2 regions of the Paenibacillus antri genome follow, and region 2 is predicted to be linked to the other one. Evidence: riboswitches for the same ligand, from Rfam matches in the RefSeq annotation. Region 2 holds a riboswitch; the other holds the start of a gene.
The links. A riboswitch is a leader RNA that binds a small molecule or an ion and turns the genes downstream of it on or off. The one in region 2 is predicted to bind ZMP and ZTP.
Positions count from the first base shown of each region.

Region 1: it holds a riboswitch for ZMP and ZTP, as region 2 does, so the genes downstream of both, rpiB (ribose 5-phosphate isomerase B) here and FE782_RS24895 (bifunctional 5,10-methylenetetrahydrofolate dehydrogenase/5,10-methenyltetrahydrofolate cyclohydrolase) in region 2, are expected to answer to the same signal.

Region 1 covers NZ_VCIW01000014.1:19,614-22,946, reverse strand. Annotated here, with positions in the region: gene glyA (serine hydroxymethyltransferase) at 1-660, opposite strand, end outside; gene FE782_RS19280 (TIGR01440 family protein) at 677-1,255, opposite strand; gene rpiB (ribose 5-phosphate isomerase B) at 1,277-1,735, opposite strand; ZMP/ZTP riboswitch at 1,814-1,894, opposite strand; gene FE782_RS19270 (low molecular weight protein arginine phosphatase) at 1,930-2,511, opposite strand; gene FE782_RS19265 (manganese efflux pump MntP) at 2,580-3,140, opposite strand; gene FE782_RS19260 (L-threonylcarbamoyladenylate synthase) at 3,231-3,333, opposite strand, start outside.
Region 2 covers NZ_VCIW01000020.1:146,202-149,534, forward strand. Annotated here, with positions in the region: gene FE782_RS24890 (cellulase family glycosylhydrolase) at 1-1,221, shown strand, start outside; gene FE782_RS24895 (bifunctional 5,10-methylenetetrahydrofolate dehydrogenase/5,10-methenyltetrahydrofolate cyclohydrolase) at 1,269-2,153, opposite strand; ZMP/ZTP riboswitch at 2,211-2,289, opposite strand; gene FE782_RS24900 (DUF3221 domain-containing protein) at 2,338-2,829, opposite strand; gene FE782_RS24905 (adenylosuccinate synthase) at 2,907-3,333, opposite strand, start outside.

The DNA of each region.
Region 1 (3,333 bases), on a different contig from region 2:
CACGAAGTGCGCGTGCGGCACCGGGCTCGGGTGCATGCCGCCGGCGACGAGTCCCGCGATATGCGCCATGTCGACCATGAACAAGGCGCCGACGTCTTGCGCGATGGAGCTGAGCGCTTCGAAGTCGATGATGCGCGGGTACGCCGACGCGCCCGCGACGATCATCCGCGGCATATGCTTGAACGCGAGCTTGCGCACCTTGTCGTAATCGATCGTGTGCGTGTCGTCTTCAACACCGTAAGGCACGAAGTTATACAAGATGCCGGACGCGTTGACCGGGCTGCCGTGCGTCAGGTGACCGCCGTGCGCCAGGTTCATGCCGAGCACCGTGTCGCCCGGCTTCAGCGCCGCGAGGTAGACGGCGAGGTTCGCCTGCGCGCCGGAGTGCGGCTGCACGTTCGCGTGCTCCGCGCCGAACAGCTGCTTCACGCGGTCGCGCGCGAGATCCTCGGCGACGTCGACGTATTCGCAGCCGCCGTAGTATCGGCGGCCCGGATAGCCTTCCGCGTATTTGTTCGTCAACACGGAGCCCATCGCTTCGAGGACGGCTTCGCTGACGATATTTTCCGATGCGATCAATTCGATGTTGTCCCGCTGGCGGCCGAGCTCGAGGCCCATCGCCTTCAGCATGTCCGGATCTTGCGCTCTCAAGTGTTCCATCGTATTCTCCATCTCCCTATTCTTCTTTCGTATTCGTCGGTTGTTCTATGACGTAGACGGCGCGCGCGCCGCCGATCAGCTTCGGCCGCGCGTACGCCGCGTTCACTCTGGCTTCCCCGATGCGGCGGACGGCCGGTCGGAACGGCACCGCCACCTTGCGCAGATGCATCCCGATCAACGTCTCCCCGATGTCGATCCCGGCATGCGCCGCGATCTCCTCGACCATGACCGCGCCTTGGACGTTCCGGTACGCGTACGACGCCATCGCGCCGCCCGCCTTCGGCACCGGTACGACGGTCACCGGCTCGAGGCCGTATCGCTCGGCCGCATCCGGTTCGACGACCAGCGCGCGATTCAGATGCTCGCAGCATTGATACGCCACATAGATGCCCGTCTCGCGCCGAAATCGCTGCAGCCCGTCGAACAGCGCCGCCGCGACGTCCGACGCGCCCGCCGTGCCGATGCGGCTCCCGAGCACCTCGCTCGTGCTGACGCCGACGACGAACAACCGCCCTGCGGTCAATCCCCCCGCCTGCGCCGTCTCCATCGCCGTCCGGTATACATCCTCCGCCCAACGTTCGCGATCCGTCGTCATGTTCGCACCGCCTTGCTTGATTTATGGATGAAGGTTCGACTGCGCTTCCAGCGCGCACACCTTGCCGATCCGATTCTTATGCCGCTCCCCTTGCGAAAACTCGGTCGCGAGCCACGTGCCGACGATTTCCTGCGCCAGTCCCGGCCCGATTACGCGCTCGCCCATCGCGAGAACGTTGGTATCGTTATGCTCCCGCGTCGCCTTCGCCGAAAAGACGTCGTGCACGAGCGCGCAGCGGATGCCCGGCACCTTGTTCGCCGCGATCGACATGCCGATGCCCGTGCCGCAAATCAGAATGCCTCGGTCGGCCTTGCCCGACACGACTTGATTGCACACCGCCGACGCGAAGTCGGGATAGTCGACCGATTCCGGCCCGTGCGCGCCGAAATCCTCCAGCTCATGCCCCAGGGAACGAATGAACTCGAGCAGCTCCGCCTTGAGCCGATAGCCGGCGTGATCCGCTCCGATCGCGATCTTCATCTGAACCGCCTCCTCTTCTTCTGAGCCATATTATACCCCAAACGGCAAAAAAGAGCATACGACGGAAACGTTCCGTCCATGCTCTGCCCAGGCGACCGGCCGTATGTCCCGATGCTCCAATGTGGTACTCCACAAATGTCGCCAGTTACATCGGGTTCCATTCGAAATATGGTGCTTCCATCATACCGCATCCGTCATTCGCTGTAAAGACGATCCAACGCCGCCGCGATCGCGGTTTCGATCTCGTCGGCCGTCTTCTCGTAGCGCGCGCGGCTGCCTCCGATCGGGTCCTGCACGTCCGGATTCGGCAGCCGCCGATCCAGCTCGTACAGCTTCTCCCGCTCTTCGTTCGAAATCTGCTGCCCGAGCGCGAGGCGCATCTGCAGCTCGGCCGCGAGCGACTCCCGCTCCGCGAACAGCGCCGCCGTCTCGGGGTCCCCGCCCGCGTATTCCTTCAGCGCGAACGTCTTCTCGACCGCATCGGGATACAATTCTAATAGATGCCGCTTATGATGCGACGTCATCGTCAAGATCAGATCGGCCCAACGTACGAGCTCCGGCGTCGCTTCGCTCGAGCGAAACCCGCTCGGGTCGACGCCCCGCTCCCGCAGCACGTCCGCGGCATGGCCCGACATCGGCTGCCCCGGGACCGCGGCCACGCCGGCCGATTTCACTTCCACGGGAACGCCCCGCGCCGCCGCCCGCTTGCGGAACAACGCTTCGGCCATCGGGCTTCGGCACGTATTACCGGTACATACCAATAAAATTCGTTTCACGCGCTTTCCACCCCCCTTGGTCTTATTTTATGTAAAACGACCAAGAAGTACAAACCGCCTCGGCCTCCTTAAATTAGGAACAACACGCCGAAGACGAGCAGCACCGCGCCTCCGAGCGCTTCGCCGTACTCGCCGATCATCTGGCCGACGCGCCGGCCGACGAGCAGCCCGACGACGGACAGCAAACCGCCCATCGCGCCGAACAGCAGCACGGTCAACGCCAGGTCCGTCGCGAACATGCCGAGCGAGACGCCGACCGACAGCGAATCGACGCTGACGCTGATCGCGAACGCCAGCAAGCCGAACAGCGACCCCGTATTGAACGACGGGGCGTCGCCCGCGCGCAGCGAGTTGTAAATCATGTGTCCGCCCAAGACGACGAGCAGGCCGCCGCCGATCATGGACGCGACGCCGCCGAGCAGTACGCTGACGTACTGGCCCATGAATAGGCCGACGAGCGGCATGATGACGTGGAACGCGGCGATCGCGGCGCTGATTCTCGCCACGTGCAGCAGACGAATGCCCTTCATTCCGATGCCGACGCATAACGAGAACGCGTCCATGCCGAGCGCGACGGCGATCAGGAGGATCGTCGTCGTCGACCCAAGATGTTCCGTTATATCCGCCAAGCCTTCCCCCTCCTGTCCCTTCTTTCCCATGCTTATGCGGACAAGAACGGATGTATGTCCGGGGGGAAAGGACCGACGGGGAAGGCGTGATTATACGGTGACGATGCGGTTGCCGGCCGCCTTGCGCAGCCGATTCATGAAGGCGAGGCCGAGGCCGGACGGATCGACGGCCTCGGCGTACAGCCGCTCGATG
Region 2 (3,333 bases):
CGGTTCAAACATCATTCGAACAAGCTGTCGTTCGAAAGCATCAACGAGCCGCGCTTCTCCGATGGCTGGGGCGAAGCCGGCGAGGCGCACTTCGCGATGCTGAACGAGCTGAACGCCTCCTTCCACGACATCGTGCGCGCCTCCGGCGGCAACAACGCCGATCGCCCGCTCGTGCTGCCGACGCTCGAGACGAACGCGAACCAAGATCGGCTCGACGCGCTGGTCGACACGTTCGAAGCGCTCGACGACCCGAACCTGATCGCCACCGTCCACTATTACGGGTTCTGGCCGTTCAGCGTCAACATCGCCGGCTTCACCCGATTCAACGAAGAGACGAAGAACGACGTCGTTCAAACGTTCGATCGTGTCTATACCACGTTCGTGTCCCAAGGCATTCCGGTCGTCTTGGGCGAATACGGTCTGCTTGGCTTCGATAACCATACGGGAACGATCGAGCAAGGCGAAAAGCTGAAGTTTTTCGAGTTTCTGCTTCATTACGTGCAGGAGCGGGGCATTACCCATATGCTGTGGGACAACGGACAGCACCTGAACCGAACCGAGCTGGAATGGAACGACCCGCAGCTGATCGATATGCTGAAAGCCAGCTGGAAGGCGCGTTCCGCGACCGCGGAAACCGATTTGATCTTCGTGCGTAAAGGCGAGGAGACGCAGGATGCCGTCATCGCGTTCGACTTGAACGACAGACGATTGGTCGGTCTTCGTCACGACGGAAAGCAGCTGCGCCGAGGCGAGGATTACGCGTTCGACGGCAATGCGTTGACGGTGAAGGCCGCCTTGCTGTCGGAGCTGACCGCGTCGGGGGAATACGGGGAACGCGCGGAGTTGGCCGCGGACTTCAACCGCGGCGCGGATTGGACGTTCGACGTCATCGTCTTCGATTCGCCGGTTCTTGAGGACGCGACGGGCACGACGGAGTCGTTCTCGATCCCGACCGCGTTCCATGGCGATCGCTTGGCGACGATGGAAGCCGTATACGCGGCGGGAGGCAACGCCGGCCCGCAAAACTGGACGTCGTTCAAGGAATTCGCGTACGCGTTCTCGCCGTCGTACGACGCGAACGAGATCAAGCTGACGCCGAACTTCTTCAAGGAAGTGAACGACGGCGAAGTGCTGCTGACGTTCCATTTCTGGAGCGGGGAGAAGGTCGCGTACACGATAACGAAAGCCGGCGAATCCGTAACGGGGAACGCGGCGGAATGAGCCGAAGGGGACTGTCTCATCCGGAGACGGTCCCCACTTTTTTGCGCTCATATGATCTTATAATGCGGTTCGATTTTCGTTCGATTTTCGTTCGCTCGCTTCTCCGCCGCGTCTACGGTGTGCTTCAGCAGCGTCGCGATCGTGACCGGACCGACGCCCGCCGGAACGGGGGTGATCGCCGAGGCGTTCGAAAGGCACGCGTCGAAGTCGACGTCGCCGACGTTGCCCGGATTGTAGCCGGCATCGAGGACGACTGCGCCGGGCTTGATCCAATCGCCTTGCACGAACTTCGGCTTGCCGACCGCCGCGACGACGATGTCCCCGGCGCCGACGACGTCCGGAAGCCGCTCCGTCTTGGAGTGGCAGATCGTCACGGTAGCGTTCCGATTCAGCAGCATGACGGACACCGGCTTCCCGAGGATCGGACTTCTTCCGATGACGACGGCGTGCTTCCCCTCTATGGGTAGGTTGTAATAATCCAGAATCGACACGATCGCCGCCGGCGTGCAGGACGGGAAGTCCGCGAAGCCGAACGCATTCCTCGCGAAGCCGAGCGTCGTCACGCCGTCGACGTCCTTCTCGATCGCGATCGCTTCGAACGCCGCTCGCTCGTCGATGCCATGCGGTACAGGGTGCTGAAGCAGAATGCCGTGAACCGCCGGGTCGTCGTTCAAGCGGCGGATGACGTCGACGAGCTCTTCCGTCGTCGTCGCCTCCGGCAGGTCGACGCGGACGGAATCGATTCCCAGCCTCCTGCATGCATTGCCCTTCATCTTCACATACGTCGCCGACGACGGATCGTCTCCGACCAGAATCGTCGCGAGCCGCGGCACGACGCCGCGCTCCGCAAGCGCCCCGATCCGCGCCGCCAGCTTCTCCTTGATGGCCGCAGCCACCGCGTTCCCGTCCAAGATCAACGGTTGTTCTCTCATTCGATCCCATCCCTTCGAAGGTGTAAGAAAACAGAAAGAGGCAAGGGGTTTCCCCCTTACCTCTGCCCAGGCGTTCGGCCGTTGTCGCCATGCGCTCCCCCGTGGTATCCACGTTACGCCAGTTACGCATGCCCTTAAGTTTCCTATATTATAGTTCGAGATTCCCGCCGAAGCAACGACCGTTTTATTCCGGTGCGTCCTTCACCCGTTCGACCTTCTCCGCGTCTTCGACTCCGATCGTGACGCTCCATTGATCGAGCGCCGCGTCGTACTCGGCTTGGCGAACGACCGGGACCGCCGCGGATTCGTAAGCCCGCAGCGCTTCCCGCACCGCGTCCGCCTCCGATAAATCCGCGCCGGACGGCTTCGGGCTGAGGACGATCGTCGCGCGATCGGCTTTCGCCCGCGCCGGGTACGATTCTTGCGATTCGCCGTACCACACCTGCACCCTCTGACCGACCTTCGCCTTCCTCGGCGCCGAGGAAAACCAGATCGCCGAGCGATCCGCCGCGACGACCAACATACGATCGTCCTGCTTCTTCACGACATACCCTTCGATCCCTGGAGGCGGCCCGACGGCTCGATCCTCGAACGTCCCCCGGCACCCCGCGATCGTCGCGGCCGACAACAACGACAGCGCCAAAATCCAAACCGACGTACGGCGAAACGCGCTCATCCCATCCCTCTTTCCAAGGCTACCGATATACCCCTAGACGATCTTTTCGGGAAAAGGGTTGCGTTCCGCTCGAAGGTTTACCGCCGCCGAATGAGTTGTTCCCGCCGGGGACCGACGGATACGTACGAAACCGGAACGCCGATCGACGACTCGACGAATTCGACGTACCGCCTTGCCGCGGGCGGAAGCGCCTCGAACGTTCGGCAGTCTGCGATGTCGCAAAGCCAACCGTCGAGCGTCTCGAGCACCGGAGCGGCCTTCTCCAACGCTCCGGTCGTCGGGAAGCGCCCGACGACGCGGCCGTCTTCCAGGCGATACGCCGTGCATACCGGGAGGCGGTCCAAGTACCCGAGCACGTCGAGGTTCGTCAGCGCGACCTCGGTCGCCCCTTGCAGCCGGCATCCGTACCGCGTCGCGACGGCGTCGAACCAGCCGACGCGCCTCGGGCGGCCCGTCACCGCCCCGTATTCCCCCGCGTCGCCGCCGCGGCGGCGGAGCTCCTCG